3 regions of the Pectobacterium carotovorum genome follow, and region 2 is predicted to be linked to each of the others. Evidence: predicted binding sites of a transcription regulator. Region 2 holds the regulator's gene; each other region holds the start of a gene.
The links. The regulator Fur, encoded in region 2, represses iron uptake genes when iron is present. The targets are predictions, from matches to a motif close to ATAATAATGAGAACNACTATCAA.
Positions count from the first base shown of each region.

Region 1: a site for Fur is predicted at 4,400-4,422, ahead of R9X49_RS08185 (siderophore-interacting protein). Genes of this name have one in related genera too.
Region 3: a site for Fur is predicted at 2,261-2,283, ahead of exbB (tol-pal system-associated acyl-CoA thioesterase). Genes of this name have one in related genera too.

Region 1 covers NZ_JAXAFK010000001.1:1,839,822-1,846,406, forward strand. The annotation lists gene narL (two-component system response regulator NarL) at 1-345, shown strand, start outside; gene R9X49_RS08170 (acyltransferase) at 629-1,906, shown strand; gene R9X49_RS08175 (DUF481 domain-containing protein) at 2,209-3,249, shown strand; gene R9X49_RS08180 (gamma-glutamylcyclotransferase) at 3,317-4,003, opposite strand; gene R9X49_RS08185 (siderophore-interacting protein) at 4,475-5,278, shown strand; gene chaA (sodium-potassium/proton antiporter ChaA) at 5,607-6,585, shown strand, end outside.
Region 2 covers NZ_JAXAFK010000001.1:551,451-558,035, forward strand. The annotation lists gene nagE (N-acetylglucosamine-specific PTS transporter subunit IIBC) at 1-905, shown strand, start outside; gene glnS (glutamine--tRNA ligase) at 1,062-2,720, shown strand; gene fur (ferric iron uptake transcriptional regulator) at 2,784-3,233, opposite strand; gene fldA (flavodoxin FldA) at 3,563-4,090, opposite strand; gene R9X49_RS02380 (methyl-accepting chemotaxis protein) at 4,981-6,585, shown strand, end outside.
Region 3 covers NZ_JAXAFK010000002.1:130,639-137,223, reverse strand. The annotation lists gene R9X49_RS12650 (substrate-binding domain-containing protein) at 1-575, shown strand, start outside; gene exbD (TonB system transport protein ExbD) at 689-1,114, opposite strand; gene exbB (tol-pal system-associated acyl-CoA thioesterase) at 1,118-2,128, opposite strand; gene R9X49_RS12635 (TRAP transporter substrate-binding protein) at 2,845-3,822, shown strand; gene R9X49_RS12630 (TRAP transporter small permease) at 3,937-4,443, shown strand; gene R9X49_RS12625 (TRAP transporter large permease) at 4,459-5,751, shown strand; gene R9X49_RS12620 (TetR/AcrR family transcriptional regulator) at 5,883-6,491, opposite strand.

The DNA.
Region 1 (6,585 bases), 1.3 Mb from region 2:
GCCGATGGTTACCTGCTGAAAGATATGGAGCCGGAAGATTTACTGGCTGCGCTGCATCAGGCGGCGTCAGGGAAAATGGTATTGAGTGAAACACTGACGCCGATTCTGGCCGCCAGCCTGCGCGAAAGCCGTCACAGCAGCGACCGGGACATTCAGCAGCTCACGCCGCGCGAACGCGATATTCTGAAACTGCTGGCTCAGGGGTTGTCCAATAAAGTCATTGCCCGCAAACTCACGATTACCGAAAGCACCGTTAAGGTTCACGTCAAACACCTGTTGAAAAAAATGAAGCTAAAATCACGGGTTGAAGCGGCAGTCTGGGTATTACAAGAAAAAGTGATTTAATCAAATCGTCACAAAAAACAGCTATTGTCAGCGGTACGGATAAGGCGCTCTGGCGCCCTACCGTCCGAGATTATCCTCGCGTGAGCGAGGATGCCGCCGTAGTTGATGAGAAATAGAAATAGTTGGTGGAAATGCCGCCAACGCCCCCGCAAAACCTAAACGGTTGCTAAACGAAACCGGCATTTATAGCCATTATCCTAATTAATGTGACGTTGCTCTCGTCTAAACTAGTTTGTAATCGCATTTTTCGGCTTTTACACCGAGTTTAACGTTGAGGAACAACATGAAGAAGGTCAGTAAGGAGCGATTTATCGGCCTGGAATGGTTACGATTTTTGCTCGGCTGCTATGTGATGATTTATCACACGGTCCACGTTTATCCCCAGCGTGAGCGCATTCCTTTCTTAAGCGAACTCACCAGTATGGGATTCTTCGCGACCAGCACATTCTTTGTTCTGTCTGGTTTTTTACTCGCACATGTCTACATTAAAGACGGACGTTTGCGTGAACCTGTTCGCCAGTTCTGGGCCAAACGCTTCTTTAATCTTTACCCCATTCATATCATTGCCCTGCTGTCTTCTATTGCTGTCGTCACGCTCATGCAGTGGCTGGCCGTGCCGCCAGAAGGACAAGTCGCCAGTGCGCGTTTTGTCATTTATGACACCAACGACCCCGCGGCCGACCCCGAAACGCTGCGTCATTACATGACGAACGCGCAGTTGGCGTTCAACGGGATATTGCAGGTACTGATGTTGCAGGCATGGAATCCTTACTTCCTGACCTTCAATGCCCCGTTATGGTCACTTTCTACCCTGTTCTTTTTCTATCTGACATTCCCGCTGCTGGCTCCGCGTCTGCTGAGCAGCAGACATCCGTGGCTGTGGATGGGGATCGTCTGCCTGCTGTATCTGCTGCCGCCGATTTGGGTGATCTGGCAACAGCAGTTTGGCATGCCGTACACCGGATTATTGCAGCGCGGACCGATCTTCCGTCTGCCGGAATTCCTCGCCGGGATTTTGGGGTATGCGCTGTTCCGTCATTATCGTCAGAAAGATCGCTTGCCGCTGACCAAAGGCCAGCGCTATGCACTCGCCCTCTTTATCAGTGTAAATTTCCTTGTCGCTACCTGGCTGTTCACAAAAGGCGAAGCCTATTGGTATTTCCTGCTGCATAACGGTTTGCTCCTGCCAGCTCAGGTCGGTTTGGTCTGCCTCAGCGCGCTGGCGCGTGAACCTAATAGCGAGTGGCTGCGACATTGGTCGCCGCGTCTGGGTGCAGCATCGCTCTCGATCTTTGCGCTGCACGTTCCGCTCTTCAATCTGTTCCGCACGCTGGAACAGTTGGTGCGCGGTAACCCGATGGCCTGCTTCAGCGACTGGGATCAGTGCATTGCCGCCGCAGGTCAGGTGCAGCTCTCCATGACGGGCTATATCATTTTCCTGCTCACCACCGTGACACTCTGTGTACTCTTCCAGGAACGGATCGTGCTGCGCGTGAGGACGTTCCTGACCTCGCGCTTCCTGAGCAACAACAGCACATCACGCACGCAACGTACTGCGTAGCATCAGTTCTCGCCCACGCTTCTCTGGCCTGAAACCGTCTGGGCCAGAGAAGCCTCCCCGCATAACGCATTGCCTTTCCCGTAGCCCAAAAATGTGACAACCGTCGCGTTATAGCCGTTAATCATCAATAGCAACTTTTATAACTATTTACATTCTAATCAATTACCGTTTTCGGGTAGAGCATCACTTCGATTCCTGTTAATGTTTGCCGTTCCGGGCTAAACCGGTTCGTTATCAACGGCTGTACGTCTTTGTCTCCGACGGACATCTCAATACCTGTCACCACTGTTTACTTGGCAATAATGACACTATCCAAACACGCAATCTCTTCCCTCAGCCTGGTTATCGCCCTCTCTGCTGGCATTACGCAGAGCCGCGCTGACACCATTTGGCTGAACAACGGCGACAAGCTCACAGGGAAAATCACGCTGCTCGACGGCGGTAAACTGTTTATCAACACCGACTATGCTGGCTCTATTTCTGTAGCCTGGGACAAGGTGAAAACCTTTGAATCCGACCATGGTCTGGTGATTCAAGGCGAACGCTACGAAAAAGGCGTACTGTATCCGACGATCAAAGCGGGCGAAAACCGCGCTATCGTCGCGAACCCGTCGCTTGCTAACGAAGCTGCTGGTCCGCAAACATTGCCGCTTTCCGAAATTACGTCCATCGTCGCGCAGAAACCGCTGGTGACCGATTTCGCCTGGAAAGGCAACATTGATGCCGGCATGTCGCACAAGAAAAGTTCGACAGAAACGGATAACTACGATGTGACGCTGAACACCAAAGCGCGTCACGACACGTGGCGACACAACCTTGATGCCAGTTACCATTTGGCAAAAGAGGATAAAGTCGAGAGCACCAAGAATGCGGCTGGCGAATATGCGCTGGATAAGTTCGTGGATGAGAACTGGTTCTGGCAGGGTCGTTATCAGTACAAACGCGACTGGATCGAAAGTATTAAAATCAACCGTTCTTTCGGTCTCGGTCCTGGTTATCAGTTCTGGGATAACGATTTAGGCGCGTTCTCTCTGACCTCGCTGGTCAACTCCCAAACCTTCGTGTACCGCGATCAGGGCGATGATGACTTCTACTCTGGTGCGATTAAGTGGGCGTACAACCGCTATATGTTCAGCAAATCGGTTGAAGCCTTCACCAACGGTGAATTGGGCCGCTCATTTGACGGCACTGCGCCAATCTACCTGAAAGCGGATGCAGGCCTGCGCTTCAAGCTGACCGACTGGTCTTCTATGACGATGAAAGTGTCACGTACCCGTATCGAAAGTAATCAGGGGAATGTTGATGACACGCTGTACACCATGGGTGTTGGCGTAGGCTGGTAATTCGGTCGCTTCATACGTCTCAAGGTGAACGACGATATTGTCGTTCACCTCAACGCTCACCGCGCCGCTATTGTCCGTTTCCTGCCGCCGCAGAACACGACTGTTGCAGAACCCGCACCCGCTGCGCCAGTTCGCTCACGCTTGCATCTTCCGTCCCGTGATTTTTTAGCTCTTGCTCCAGCGCAAACAGATATTGCGCATTGGTGCCAAGCGGCCCGCTCGCACGGGCAATCAGCGGTGCAACGCTCTGAATACAGGTATCATTTTCATTCAGAGGATGTTCCGGTTCGGACACAAACACCAGCGCCGTCAGCGGTGCGCCATTTTTCCGCTGTAGTTCACACCAGAGCGGACGATAGCAGCCCGTCAGCATTTCACGCTTCCACAGCAGCTCCAGATCTTCACGCAGAGACGCTTCCGGTAACCGGAAAGCCAGACCTGTCGTTTGCCCACCGGGCTGCAACGCCAGCATCCGTCCTGGCTGGGTTACCGTTCCGCGGCCGATGGTGAGGCGCAGACAAAAGGCACGCTGCCACCCTGTCAGTGTAGCCAGACAGGTTTCTTCGGCGTCAAAAACCGGGTTCCACATTAGTGAACCGTAGCCAAATACCCAGACCGGACAGCTATTGGGCCGGAGCGCCAGCATCCTGTCCAACGAATCAGCCCGCTGTTGCGGCGTGAGTAGTAAGGTTTCTTCAATACAACCAAAAGACGTTCTACAATCTGCTTTCTGCAAAAAATCGCGTGTTAACACTACTTACCACCCCCAACCTTACTCTTTTCCTGCTCGTCAGATCGGCTCTCGCCCTGCGTTTAAAAACCTAACTGCTTCATCTGCTTAATTTTACACCACTATCAATCTTGAGGTTATTCATTTATGGCTTTGCGATCAAGTTTGATAGTGGTCACAAAAACTAAAAAAGTTCGTGATAATGTTTCACTCACGCAAGATTCCGCTTTTGTACCCTAAATCATTCGAGTTTAAGGCGGGTTGTATATCAACTAATCGGCAACGCGCCGCCAGACTTGACGTTTTCCTGATACAAACCTCATTTTTGTGACATCAGCAGCCTGCCGAGAATCGTGCGTTTACCGCTTATAGAAAAACGCCGACAGAATATCGACGGCGATAGGAATAATAACGGGCAGACATCAAATGATAACAATTATCATCTCGTGTTATTATCTTCTTTATTTTGGCATCGACTACCCACGGAGACACTGAATGGCAACGCCGCGTCAGCCTGTTTTAGTTCAGGTTAAACAGATCCACGATATTTCCCCTCATTTGCGCTGCATTACTTTCCATCATGACGCGTTGCGCGATTACCCAACCGAGCGATATGGCGCGCATATCAAACTCTTTCTGCCGCAGGCGGGACAGCAAAAGCCGGTTCTGCCAGCCATTGGCGAACGCGGCCCGGTCTGGCCGGAAGGCGAAGCCCGCCCTATCGTCCGCACCTATAGCGTCCGTGCGCTACGCCCAGAAGAGGCGGAACTGGATATGGTTTTCGCACTGCATGAACACGCCGGGCCTGCCGTCTCCTTTGCCCGTCAGGCCAAACCCGGTGATTGGGTCGGCATTTCACAACCCGGCGGCCCGCTCCCCATGCTGCCGCCAGCGGCCGCTTATTATCTGGCCGCTGACCCGTCTTCGCTCCCTGCGCTCATGGCGCTGTTGGAGAACCTGCCGGACGACGCTCAGGGACATGCCGTGATCCGTGTCGACAGTGAAGCAGATAAACTCGCTATCGCTAAACCATCACAGCTACAGCTGCACTGGGTCGTTGGCGGAACAGAGGCAACCGACACACTATTGCAGCATTTTCAGGCATTTCCTCCGGTGGAGAATGCGTTTTACTGGTTAGCGGGTGAGGATCGCATCGTGGTTCAGCTTCGCCGCCATGTACGTCGCGAACGCGGGTGTGAACGAAATCAGATGTATGCCGTGCCTTACTGGCGAGAGGGGTTAAATGAAGAGGATTATCATCATAAACGTCACGATATCATGGATAATCCTGATGAATAACCACAAAAAACACATTTGATATTATCATGATAGGGAGAAGATACGCAGATTCTCCCTTTTCATTTAAATTTCATATCAAAGCGTAAAAATCCGTAAAACTCCCCGCATCGCGTCGACAATCTGTTATCATCTTGTTCGTTTCATTACGTTATAACTACTTTTTAGTAACCTTTTGCTGTTTATTATTGTTTTAAGAGCTTAACAAATTTTTTTAAGACCTTAATAAATGGCTTTATGCCCTGAATAAGTCGAGTGGCCGGTATGCTAGCTTGAAGTATGACGGGGATATTTTGCCGCATCATTCCTCTGGATAAGGAGAACTCCCGCAATGAAGTCTCATGCTGAGGTGGTCAAAACTCGCCATCATGAATACTCGCTCATTTTTCCTGTTATTGCGCTGGCCGTGCTCTACATGTGGGGCACTTCACAAAATTTTGTCGCCATTCTCGGCATCAACGCCATCGCGCTAGCCGGGATACTGTTCAGCGCCTTCAGCGTGGTACGTCACGCCGACGTGCTCGCACACCGTCTGGGTGAACCCTACGGTTCATTGATCCTCAGCCTGTCCGTCGTCATTCTGGAAGTCAGCCTGATTTCAGCCCTGATGGCAACCGGTGATGCTGGCCCGGATCTGATGCGTGACACCCTCTATTCCATTATCGTGATTGTCACCGGTGGTCTGGTCGGTTTCGCCCTCTTACTCGGCGGCCGTAAATTCGCCACCCAGTACGTCAACCTGAGCGGCATCAAGCAGTATCTGATGGCGATCTTCCCATTGGCGGTGATTGTGCTGGTTTTCCCCAGCGCCTTGCCCGGTGGTAATTTCAGCGTAGCGCAGTCGTTGATTGTTGCTGCTATTTCTGCGGCGATGTACGGCGTTTTCCTGCTGATTCAAACGCGTACGCACCAAAGCCTGTTTGTGTATGAGCATGAAGACGAAGGCGACGGTGACGATCCGCACCATGGTAAACCGTCCGCACACAGCTCCCTGTGGCACACCGCCTGGCTGCTGGTTCATCTGGTTGCCGTTATCGCGGTCACCAAGACGAACTCCATGCCGCTGGAAACGCTGCTGACCGAAATGAATGCGCCGACGCAGTTTACGGGCTTCCTGGTCGCGTTATTAATCCTCTCTCCTGAAGGACTGGGAGCGATCCGCGCCGTCCTGAAAAATCAGGTACAGCGCGCTATGAACCTGTTTTTCGGTTCCGTGCTGGCAACCATTTCACTGACGGTCCCTACCGTTACGATTATCGCTATGATCACTGGCCGCACGCTGAACTTCGGTCTGGATATGCCGCACATCG
Region 2 (6,585 bases):
GGGTTTATGCCTTCTTTAACCGCTTGCTGATTCCTGTTGGGCTGCACCACGCGCTGAACTCCGTGTTCTGGTTCGATGTCGCGGGCATCAACGATATTCCTAACTTCCTGGCTGGCCAGCAGTCTATTGATTCAGGTAAAGCCGTAGTGGGGATCACCGGACGTTATCAGGCGGGCTTCTTCCCGATTATGATGTTCGGCCTGCCGGGTGCGGCGCTGGCGATTTATCACTGCGCGCGTCCTGAGAACAAAAGCAAAGTGGCTGGGATCATGCTGGCGGCGGCATTTGCCTCCTTCTTCACCGGGATCACCGAGCCGCTGGAGTTCTCATTCATGTTTGTGGCGCCGGTGCTGTATTTCCTGCATGCGTTACTGACGGGTTTTTCCGTCTTTATCGCGGCCAGCATGCATTGGATTGCCGGCTTTGGCTTCAGTGCTGGTCTGGTGGACATGGTGCTATCCTCGCGCAACCCGCTGGCTACCCAGTGGTATATGCTGCTTGCACAGGGGCTGGCATTCTTTGTCATTTACTACGTGGTGTTCCGTTTTACCATCACGCGCTTCAACCTGTTAACGCCGGGGCGTGAGCTGGCCGTGAGCGGTAGCGAAGCTGATGGATATGACGTGAGTACCGCATCCGCGAGCGAGAAATCAGGCGATGCAGCGTCACTGGCGCGGGGTTACTTGCAGGCGCTGGGTGGGAAAGACAATTTGCTCGGTATTGATGCCTGTATCACGCGTCTGCGTTTGAACGTGGCGGATTCCTCTCTGGTTGATGATGCACAGGCGAAGCGTCTAGGTGCGGCGGGCGTTATTCGTCTGAATAAGCAAAGCGTACAGATTGTCGTGGGCACACAGGCTGAATCGATAGCGAACGCACTGAAAGCAGAGCACAGCAAGGCGTAATATAACGACGCTATGCTGATGAAATTGATAGGGCGAGATGGCAATCTTGCCCTTTTTTTTCGTTATGAATAATTAAATGAAACTAACGGTTGTTTCCCAGCGTAGCTTGTTGGATCATTGTCGGTTATACGTCGTTTTAGCATTGAGGAATGAAGAATGAGTGAGGCTGAAGCCCGCCCAACCAACTTTATCCGTCAGATTATCGATGAAGATCTGGCGTCCGGTAAGCATGACCATATTCAGACGCGTTTCCCGCCAGAGCCGAATGGCTATCTGCATATTGGGCATGCAAAATCTATTTGCCTGAATTTTGGTATCGCGCGTGACTATCAGGGGCAATGCAACCTGCGTTTTGACGACACCAACCCGGTAAAAGAAGATATCGAGTACGTTGAGTCGATCAAACGTGATGTCGAGTGGCTGGGCTTTTCATGGAGCGGCGACGTTCGCTATTCTTCTGATTATTTCGATCAACTGCATGCGTATGCGGTTGAGCTGATCGGTAAAGGGCTGGCTTACGTCGATGAACTGACGCCCGAGCAGATCCGTGAATACCGCGGTACGTTGACGGCGCCGGGCAAAAACAGCCCTTACCGCGACCGTACCGTGCAGGAAAACCTGGCGCTGTTTGAAAAAATGCGTAACGGCGGGTTTGCGGAAGGCACGGCATGCCTGCGTGCAAAAATCGATATGGCATCGTCCTTTATCGTGATGCGCGATCCGGTGCTGTACCGTATTAAATTTGCCGATCACCACCAGACGGGTAACAAGTGGTGCATCTACCCGATGTATGACTTCACCCACTGCATCTCCGATGCGCTGGAAGGGATCACGCATTCACTGTGTACGCTGGAATTCCAGGATAACCGCCGCCTGTACGACTGGGTGTTGGACAACATTACGATTCCTTGCCATCCGCGTCAGTACGAATTCTCCCGCCTCAATCTCGAATACGCGATTATGTCCAAGCGTAAGCTGAATCAGCTGGTTGTGGAAAACGTCGTTGAAGGATGGGACGATCCGCGTATGCCGACCATCTCTGGTCTGCGCCGTCGTGGTTATAGCGCAGCTTCTATCCGTGAATTCTGTGTGCGCATCGGCGTCACGAAGCAGGATAACAACGTGGAAATGGCCGCGCTTGAATCCTGTATCCGCGACGATCTGAATGAGAACGCCCCGCGTGCGATGGCGGTACTGGATCCGGTCAAAGTGGTGATCGAGAATCTGCCAGCCGGGCACGAAGAATTTGTCGCGATGCCAAACCATCCGAACAAGCCGGAAATGGGTTCACGTCAGGTCGCATTCAGCCGTGAGATTTATATCGATCGCGCTGACTTCCGTGAAGAAGCCAACAAACAGTACAAGCGCTTGGTGCTGGGTAAAGAAGTTCGTCTGCGTAATGCCTATGTGATCAAAGCAGATCGCATTGAAAAAGATGAGCAGGGCACCATCACCACGGTTTACTGTAGCTATGATGCAGAGACGCTGAGCAAAGATCCGTCTGATGGACGTAAAGTAAAAGGCGTGATTCACTGGGTTTCTGCGGCACACGCTGTACCTGCAGAATTCCGTTTGTACGATCGTCTGTTCAGTGTGGCGAACCCGGGTGCGGCAGAAGATTTCCTGTCGACGATTAACCCAGACTCACTGAAGATTACGCAAGGTTTTGTAGAAGCGAGCCTGGCACAGGCAGAAGCAGAGAAGGCGTATCAGTTTGAGCGCGAAGGTTACTTCTGTGCTGACCGCGTTTACTCCAGTGCAGAACATCTGGTGTTTAACCGTACGGTTGGACTGCGAGATACCTGGGTAGGCTAACGCCACCGGGAAGAAGACAAAAATAAAACCGCCTCGGCGGTTTTATTTTTTTATGCGGTCGATTTATCGTGTGGAATCGTGCAGGGTTTCATCCTCTCGGCAATCCCCTTCACTGCAATGCCCATAGAGATACAGACTGTGGTTGGATAGCTTGATGCCGTGTCTTTCTGCGATCTCACGCTGACGTGCTTCGATAGACTCATCGCGGAATTCAATGACTTTGCCACAGTCGAGGCAAATTAAGTGATCGTGATGATGCTGCTGCGTCAATTCAAAGACGGATTTGCCGCCTTCGAAGTTATGACGGGTTACGATACCCGCATCATCAAACTGGTTGAGTACGCGATAGACGGTAGCAAGACCAATCTCTTCGCCCATATCAATCAGTTTCTTATATAAATCTTCCGCACTGACGTGATGGCAGACAGGGTCCTGTAACACTTCCAGTATTTTCAGTCTTGGAAGAGTGACTTTCAGGCCGGCCTTCTTTAATGCGGTATTGTTGTCAGTCATGCGGGTTTAATCCTGTTGCTTACTTATCAATGGAGGCTGCCTAGCCTATGACATCGGTCGGCTCAAAAAATGCAAAAGCGTCTCAATTATAGAACCGCGCATACAAAATGAAAACAAGGGAATGTTAACAATATTGTCCCCATTCACACTATTGGTATACAACGCAATTCGTTGTTGATGAATGAGGAAATGATGATGCACATACAAAGCCGATGGGATTATTGTACAGGTTTACTGATAGAAGTTAAAAAAATGTATCAATTATTATGAAAGGTTTTACCTATCAATGCTGTTTCGGCTCTGATAGGGATTATCAGAGCCGAAATGGCTTAGCCAACCAGTTCTTTCAGGTTCAGCTCATCGCTGATCTGTTTTACCCAAGCGGTTACGCGTTCGCTGGTCAGTTCAGGCTGACGGTCTTCATCGATAGCCAGACCGATGAAGTGATTGTCGTCGGCGAGTCCTTTAGAGGCTTCAAAGTAATAGCCCTCTGTTGGCCAGTGGCCAACAATCGTCGCGCCGCGAGGTTCGATAATGTCACGGATGGTGCCCATGGCATCACAGAAGTATTCTGCATAGTCTTCCTGATCGCCGCAACCAAACAGGGCAACCAGTTTTCCTTCGAAATCAACTTCTTCCAGCGAGGGGAAGAAGTCATCCCAATCGCACTGAGCTTCACCGTAATACCAGGTTGGAATACCCAGCAGCAGAATATCGAAACCTTCGAGGTCTTCTTTGCTGCTTTTGGCGATGTCATGAACATCTGCAACGTTGGTGCCTAACTGCTGTTGGATCGTTTTGGCGATGTTTTCAGTGTTGCCAGTATCACTGCCAAAGAATATTCCGATGAGTGCCATGAATTGAATAACCTCTTGATTCCTAATGGTATGGTGTAATGTTTCACCCACTTATCCGTTAATAATAACAGACACTCACATCAGGAGAAACTCGTATCGGTAAGGATGCGTAAATCAAAGGCGTATGAAATGTGGAGGGTAGTAAAAGAAACGAAATGCATCTCTGCCGACGCTAAATTCCCCATAATGAATAGGGATTATGTTATCGTCTGGGATTAAACGCACATTTCCTTAATATCTTGGTGGATATTTATTTATAACAATGTTTCATTTTTTATGAATGCGCTTTTTATTTTTACAACTAATTCCGATTGTAATTAAAAGCAGACTTCTTTTTGTAAGAAATAAAAGTCACCTCACGGTACGTTACTATTCATGAGAATTAAAATGCATACAAAAGATAATGTTTTTATCGAATTGAAAACCTGTAACATTTCTCGGGAATATTCCTAATGAATGGAAATAAGAATTATAACCATTTACAGACAAGACGATGAAAATACAGAAGGGAAAGGTTTTAATCTTTTGATGTTAAAGAATAAAGTGAAAATTCAGCGTAAATTGCCTTGCCCACTGACAGCATGCTGATGCCAACGCACACGGGGCGCGGGCGGTAGCGCTTTTGATGATAACTCTCTGATTAAAGGCCTTATATCTATAAAAACAGGTAAATTCATTCTCAATATGAAAAATTATATTAATAAATATAGCGAGAACGCTAAATATTCTCTGTGTTTAGCCGATGAGTTAGCGTGGTTTTTGAGTTTTCAACTCGGTGAAATGTGAACGCTAGGGAGAAGTGACCTGTTTCATGGTGTGAATTTTCTGATTCATATCGGTTGATTAGCGATAAAAATCTTTTTAACCATTTTCCTGATTTGGAGTGAGCTATGAGACTTATAAAAAATATTGCCATCAGAACCGCTATGCTATGGGTACTGGGCATTTTTTGTGTCCTTTGGGGTGGCGTATCGATATATACCATGTTCTCTTTTAAAGAGATGACGGCGACCTCGAAAACCAGCACCTTGCTGGTTCAGAACATGAACTTTATCAACCAGGGCAACGATCAATACTTCCGTATGGTAACCCGTCTGGCGCGTGCAGTTGACGCTCGCCGCAGCGGTGATAATACCACTGCAGATAAAGAGCAGGCTTCTGCGCTCGTCGCGCTGGATAAACTGAAGTCTGATTTGGTGGCGTTTAATGCTATCGATCATGCGGGTCTGGATGCCGCGCTGGTGCAGGCCGTCAGCCGTGACTGGAACAATCTGGTTACTCAGGGCGTTGAGCCGCTTTACCAAAAGGCCGTTGCCAACGCGCTGGATGATTACCAAAATCAGGCCAAGAACGTTGTGCCGCCATTGAGTCGCCAATTTGGCGCGTCCTTATCCGCATTCAGTAACGCCAGCGCAGAGAAATTCGATGCGGCGGGCGTTCGTTTTGAACAAATCACCACGATTGGACAGAACATTTTGCTGAGCGGATTGGTTATCGGCCTGATTATGCTGTTCCTGACTGACCGTTATCTGGTTGTGTGCCTGGTTCGTCCATTAAATGACCTGCGCTATCACTTTAGCGTGATAGCTTCTGGCCATCTGGGCAAGCCAATTCTGGACTTCGGCAATAACTGTGTCGGTCGCCTGTTCCCACTACTGCGTGAAATGCAGGGGAGTCTGGCCAGCACGGTTAGCACGATCAGAAACAGCACGGATTCCATCTATCAGGGCGCTTCTGAAATTGCTGCGGGCAACAACGATCTGTCTTCACGTACCGAAGAGCAGGCTTCCGCGCTGGAAGAAACTGCGGCAAGCATGGAGCAACTGACGGCGACGGTGAAACAGAATGCCGAAAACGCCAACCACGCTAGCCAACTGGCGTTGCAAGCTTCGACAACGGCGAAGAAGGGCGGTGAAATCGTTGAAAACGTGGTGAAAACCATGGCGGAAATCTCTGGCAGTTCGAGAAAAATCGCAGAAATCACCACCGTGATTAACGGCATCGCTTTCCAGACCAACATTCTGGCGTTGAACGCGGCGGTAGAAGCCGCGCGTGCAGGCGAGCAAGGGCGTGGATTCGCCGTGGTGGCGGGCGAAGTACGCAGTCTGGCACAGCGCAGTGCGCAGGCCGCTAAAGAGATCGAAGGGCTGATTTCTGAGTCTGTTCGCTGTGTTGATACAGGTTCCAACCTGGTTAGCGATGCCGGTGACACCATGCAGGATATCGTCCGTGCGGTGACCAACGTGACGGATATTATGGGTGAAATTGCGTCGGCATCGGAAGAGCAGAGCAAAGGGATTGCACAGGTTGGTCAGGCCGTGGCGGAAATGGACAGCGTAACGCAACAAAACGCCGCGTTGGTTGAACAGGCCTCGTCGGCAGCCTTGTCGCTGGAAGAGCAGGCGGCGTTGCTGAACCAGACGGTGTCGCTGTTCCAGCTGTCTGACACGCAGTCAGCGCTGCAAGTGGCAGCAAAGCCGGTGCAGAAAGCACAG
Region 3 (6,585 bases), on a different contig from region 2:
TACAATTTGACCGGGTGATTGGTGATTCCACACTGCCGATGGTGATTTCCGAAGCAGTAGAATCCACGGCGGAAATGGTCGAGCGTATCGCCCGCCAGCATCGTGATGAGTTCTATTTTCTTGGCGGCCAGCCGCGTATTTCTCCGACTCGCCACCGTCTGGAAGGCTTCCAGCTCGGTCTGGCACGCGCAGGCATAGACTGCAAGCCGGAGTGGATTATTCACGGCAGCTATCACCCCAGCGCGGGTTATGAAATGTTTGCTCAGCTGTGTGCCACGCTGGGTCGCCCGCCAAAAGCGCTGTTTGTCGCGGCCTGTGGCCTGATGGAAGGCGTGCTGCGTTACATGAACCAGCATAACCTGATGGAAAGCGGCATCCGACTGTGCTGCTTTGACGATCACTATCTGTTTGATTGTTTACCGCTGAAGATCGACACCGTGGCGCAGGATTGTGAAAACCTGGCGCGCAGCAGCTTTGAGATGGTGACCAGCCTGATTGCACAGCAGCCGCTTGAAGAAGATCGGCGCTATATCCCAACGCGGATTCACTGGCGTCATCCTGATTCGCGGGCGTAGGCCAACGCCCAAAGCGCCCTGCCATCATCGGGACGTAAATCTACAGACGTAAAAAAAGGAACGCGGTTTGAATGTTCACCCCGCATTCCTTCTTGAAACACAACCCTCAGCCGTTATTTAGCGGCTGCGGTTTCCGCACCGACCAAGCCAACCTTGAGGTAGCCCGCTTTACGCAGTGAATCCATCACGCTCATGATGGTTTCATAATCGACGCTTTTATCTGCCTGAAAGAAGATGGTCGTTTCTTTGTTAGCGCTGGTTTTTGCGTCCAGCACCTGCGCCAGCGACTGCTCGCTAACCACCTCTTCCCCCAGGAACATTTGCTTATCTGCTTTTACCGTCAGATAGAGCGGTTTTTCCGGTCGTGGCTGCGGTGCTGCCGATGAGGCTGGCAGATCGACACGAATGTCTACCGTTGCCAGCGGTGCCGCCACCATGAAGATAATCAGCAGAACCAGCATGACGTCAATGAACGGCGTGACGTTAATGTCATGCATTTCACCGTCATCACTCACGTCCTCCTTCAAATGCATCGCCATGACTTAACCCACCCGCAGTTTATGCGCTGCTGAAGACGCCCGGTTATCGTTGCTGGCAGCCACGTCGAGATCGCGACTTTGCAACAGCAGCACTTGCGCAGCCACATCGCCGACCATCGCTTTGTAGCTGGCAATCGAACGAGCAAAGACGTTATAGATAACTACCGCAGGAATCGCGGCAACCAGACCAATCGCCGTCGCCAGCAGGGCTTCTGCGATCCCCGGTGCGACTACCGCCAGATTGGTGGTTTGCGTCTGTGCGATACCGATGAAGCTGTTCATGATGCCCCATACCGTACCAAACAGCCCCACGAACGGAGCGACCGCGCCGACCGTGGCCAGATAGCCGTTACCACGTCCCATATGACGACCGGTAGCCGCCACGCGACGTTCCAGACGAAATGCGGTACGTTCTTTAATCCCGTTGTTGTCATCAGAACGTGCGGAAAGTTCCAGTTCGTTCTGCGCATCCACCAGCAGCTGCTGTGCGACGCTGCCAGCTTTGAACGCGTCGGCCGTTTCCAGCGCATCGTCCAGCGTTCTCGCCTGTTCCAACGCCAGATATTCGCGGCGCAGGCGGCGTTTCGCACCAGACATCTCAACGCTTTTACTGAAGAAGATCGCCCAGGTAATCACGGAGGCCAGCAGCAAGCCGATCATCACCGTTTTCACCACGGCATCAGCGTGCTGGTACATACCCCAGACGGACAAATCGGTTTTCATCAGGTTATTGGTGCCCGGTGCCGCACTGGCAGGCAATGCGAGTGCTGACGTCGGCGCCAGTGCATCAGTCGCCACAGGGGCAGAAGGAGACGCCGCAGCAGGCTGAGTGGCAGGTGCGGTATTCTCTGTCGATAACGGTGCCGTTGCGGGAGCCGCAAACGCATTTCCACTTAGTCCCGCCGTACACAGCAGGATAACCAGCACGCTACGGGAAAATGCGCTGAACGCGCCACGTTTTTTTTGCCAGGTTGATAACACCTGTTGAGTTGTATTACTGACAGCCGTCTTCACGCTGTGCCTCCACCATTCGTTCTGTACAATCATCTGTTCTGTACAATCATCGGTTCTGTACAATATCCGCACATATTCGCAGGTATAATGCCGCAATAACGCAGCGTGAAATGATACCAAACCCTGAACGAATTGATAGTCGTTCTCATTATTATTTACACAAGATAATGCACTTTTCTTGCGTTCTAACAGGGTTTTTGGGGGTATTGCCTGCATATCGGCAGAAAAAGCATAAAAACGAGAAAGAAGAGGCATATTCCGGAATATCTCAGGCAAAACGCTCCTCAACGCGGCGTGATATCCCGGATTTTATAATCGAATTTTTACGATCGGCTTTTTGTGATCAACATTAAGTTATCACACCATTTCACAATAGCGGGCGATAAGTTTACTGAAATAAATAGATACATAAGCACACAATAAGATAAATAAAAACACCATGTTACGCATATTCCCGTGAGGTAAACAGGAATAAAATCCATATAAAACAGCATTTCATATTAGCTTTTTCTTTTGTGACACGAGTCATTCTACGAAGTTGTATAATAGGTTAGCTTAACTCGCAGAGAATACTGATGCGCGCCACAATAATACCTAGTAGGCTGCCGTATTCTCATCATTAAACCCATTCTTCATTATTCTATTTTTCATGGGTTTATATTTTTAAATCACCATTTGATTATCGATAATGTCACCCCACCTCTGGAGATAATTCAATGAAGCTGTCGAAAACATTGATCGGCGTTTGTCTGGGTTCTACTGCACTCCTGATGAGCCAAGCGATTCAGGCACAACAAATTAAAGCCTCTGATGTTCACCCTGAAGGTTACCCTAATGTCGTCGCAGTTCAGAAAATGGGAGAGAAACTAAAAGCCGCCACCAATGGCAGGCTGGAAATTAAAACTTTCCCCGGCGGCGTATTAGGTGATGAGAAACAAATGATTGAGCAGGCGCAGCTCGGCGCGATTGATATTATTCGCGTATCCATGACGCCCGTTGCCGCTATTTTGCCGGAAATAGAAGTCTTCACGCTGCCCTATATTTTCCGTGATGAAGATCATATGCACAAAGTGCTGGATGGAAAAATCGGCCAGGAAATTGGTGACAAGATTACCCATAGCAGTAAGTCAAAATTGGTTTTTCTGGGCTGGATGGACGCGGGAACGCGTAACCTAATCACCAAGCAGCCAGTGGTGAAACCAGAAGACCTCAAGGGCATGAAAATTCGCGTCCAGGGTAGCCCGGTCGCGCTGGCAACGCTAAAAGCCATGGGCGCCAACTCAATCGCAATGGGCGTCAGTGAAGTCTTCAGCGGCATGCAAACCGGCGTGATCGACGGTACCGAAAATAACCCACCAACGTTTGTCGCACACAACTACCTGCCTGTCGTGAAAAACTATACCTGGAGCCGCCACTTCATTATCCCTGAGCTGTTCCTGTATTCCAAAACCAAATGGGACAAACTTTCTAAAGAGGATCAGGACCTTATCCTGAAGCTGGCGAAAGAAGCGCAGCAAGAACAGCGCGTGCTGTGGAATGAATATACTCAGCAATCTCTGGATAAAATGAAGGCCGGCGGCGTTCAATTCCATGATATTGATACCGAATATTATTTCAAAGCCACCCAGCCCGTACGCGATCAGTTTGGTGCCAAATATCAGGATCTGATTAAAGCCGTCGCTGACGTCCAATAATCAATATCTCATCTCAGCGGATAAATAGCCTGCTATTTATCCGCCACCATGAATTGCCCGATATTAACAATTATCCTTCGCGGCTCACTCAGCGAAGTGAATATAGGTGGCGCAATGGCACAGTCTTATCTTTCCAGTATGGATGTTCTCTATCGTATTGCCATGTGGGTTTCTGGTCTGGCGTTATTAATTATGACGCTCGTGATTCCAGTCGGAATATTCGCACGCTATGTATTAAATGCTGCATTATCCTGGCCAGAACCCATTTCAATCATTTGTATGGTGACGTTTACTTTTGTCGGTGCCGCAGTCAGTTACCGTTCCAACTCACATATTGCCGTCAGCATGTTAACCGACAGATTGCCAGAATCCGGTAAGAAGATTTGCGTTCATCTGTCGAACCTCCTGATGCTCTTAATCAGCCTGTTTATTCTCTATTACAGCACGTTGCTTTGCCTGGAATTATGGGAACAGCCCGTTGCGGAGTTTCCCTTATTAACCGCGGGTGAAAGCTATTTACCGCTGCCTATCGGTTCGTTAATCACCGTGCTCTTCATCATCGAAAAAATGTTTTTCGGCCCGCAGGATAAACGCCCTGTGGTAATGCTTGGCAGTTCTTAATTCGGAGCCAATACCATGGATGCATTTATTCTTGTTGCTACATTGGCCGTGCTGCTGGCGGTCGGTGTTCCCGTTGCCTACGCAGTAGGGTTGAGTGCCATCGTTGGCGCGTTCTGGATCGATCTGCCGCTTGAAGCAGTCATGATCCAGATTACCAACGGCGTGAACAAATTTTCGCTGCTGGCGATTCCTTTCTTTATTCTGGCCGGAGCAATCATGGCCGAAGGCGGCATCGCCCGTCGGCTGGTCAGCTTCGCTTACATCTTTGTCGGCTTTATTCGCGGCGGTTTATCGCTGGTTAACATCGTTGCATCAACGTTTTTCGGCGCGATATCCGGTTCCTCCGTCGCAGATACGGCCTCAATCGGTTCGGTGATGATCCCGGAAATGGAGAAGAAAGGTTACCCGCGCGACTTCTCCGCCGCCGTCACCGCCAGCGGATCCGTGCAGGCCATTTTGACACCGCCGAGCCACAACTCCGTGATCTATTCGCTGGCAACTGGCGGTACGGTTTCTATTGCGTCGCTGTTTATCGCAGGGATCCTGCCCGGCCTATTGCTCAGCCTGACCATGATGGTGATGTGCGTCGGCTTTGCCCATCGGCGCGGTTATCCAAAAGGTGAACGCGTACCGTTCCGTCAGGCGCTGAAAATCTTTGTCGATACCTTATGGGGGCTGATGACGGTCGTCATCATCATGGGTGGGATTCTGTCTGGTATTTTTACCGCGACCGAGTCTGCGGCCATCGCCTGCCTGTGGTCCTTCTTCGTGACCATGTTTATCTATAAAGATTACAAGTGGTCGGAACTGCCCAAGCTGATGTACCGCACGGTCAAAACCGTGACGATCGTGATGATCCTGATCGGCTTCGCCGCCGCATTCGGCGCCATCATGACCTACATGCAGCTGCCTGCCCGCATTACCGAGTTTTTCACCTCCATCTCGGATAACAAATACGTCATCCTGATGTGGATTAACATCATGCTGCTGCTGATCGGCACGCTGATGGACATGGCACCGCTGATCCTGATCCTGACGCCCGTTCTGCTACCCGTCGCCCTCTCGCTCGGTATCGATCCGGTGCATTTCGGCATGATCATGCTGGTGAACCTCGGGATCGGCCTAATTACACCACCGGTAGGGTCAGTGCTTTTCGTCGCCAGTGCGGTGAGTAAGCAGAAGATAGAACAGGTCGTTAAAGCGATGCTGCCCTTCTACTGCGGGCTCTTCTTTGTGCTGATGCTGGTCACCTATATTCCGGCCATCTCGCTCTGGCTGCACAAATTCTTCGGCGTGCATACGGGTTAGCACACCGCGGTGAGAACGCGTCTATAGATAGGGATGTCATACGTTACGTCAATCCCCTCGTCTCTTCGACGAGGGGAACGATAAGCACTAATCACCATAGCGTTGCACAATCCTATCGTACCTTCATTGCCCTATTCCTTACCGTACAATTGAATAAACGCTTCCACGCCAGATAGCGCCGCAGCCTCCAGCGTATCAGCTTCAACCTCAACCGGTTCGAGTCCCCACAATATCCTTTCCACCATTTCAGCCTCACACAGCGCTTTAAAGTGCAGTGAGACCTTGCGTATTTCAGCCTGACGTAGCCACCCTTTTTCCATCAGCTGACTCATGACCTCATCAATACTGGAGAGCGTTCTCTTTGGGCCCAGCTCATAAAACAGATGCGAGAGCGCAGGAAAACGCCCCGCTTCGCCGATAGTCAAGCGGTTCAACGCCACAATATCGGGCTTAGTTACCAGCTCCAGATAGGATTTTCCTAAGTGATGTAGCACTTCCTCACGCGTCTGTCCCTTCACCGACGAATCCAGCAGGCGCTCGACCATCCCTTTGCCCACTTCAAGAATATAAGCTTCCAGCAGTGCTTCTTTGGAGGAAAAGTAGTTGTACAGCGTGACTTTGGAACTGGTTGCCTCCGCCGCTATAGATTCCATCGTCACCGCAGCAAACCCATGATTCATAAATAATTTCCCTGCCGCCATCACGAACTGCAAACGTCTGGTCTCTGTTTTTTTACGCATGTTTCTATTCTTCCGCACTTTTTGTGAACGATATAGTACAGGAAATATTGATCTTTAATCCATGCCATGATTAATTGTACGGAATCGTTCAGTT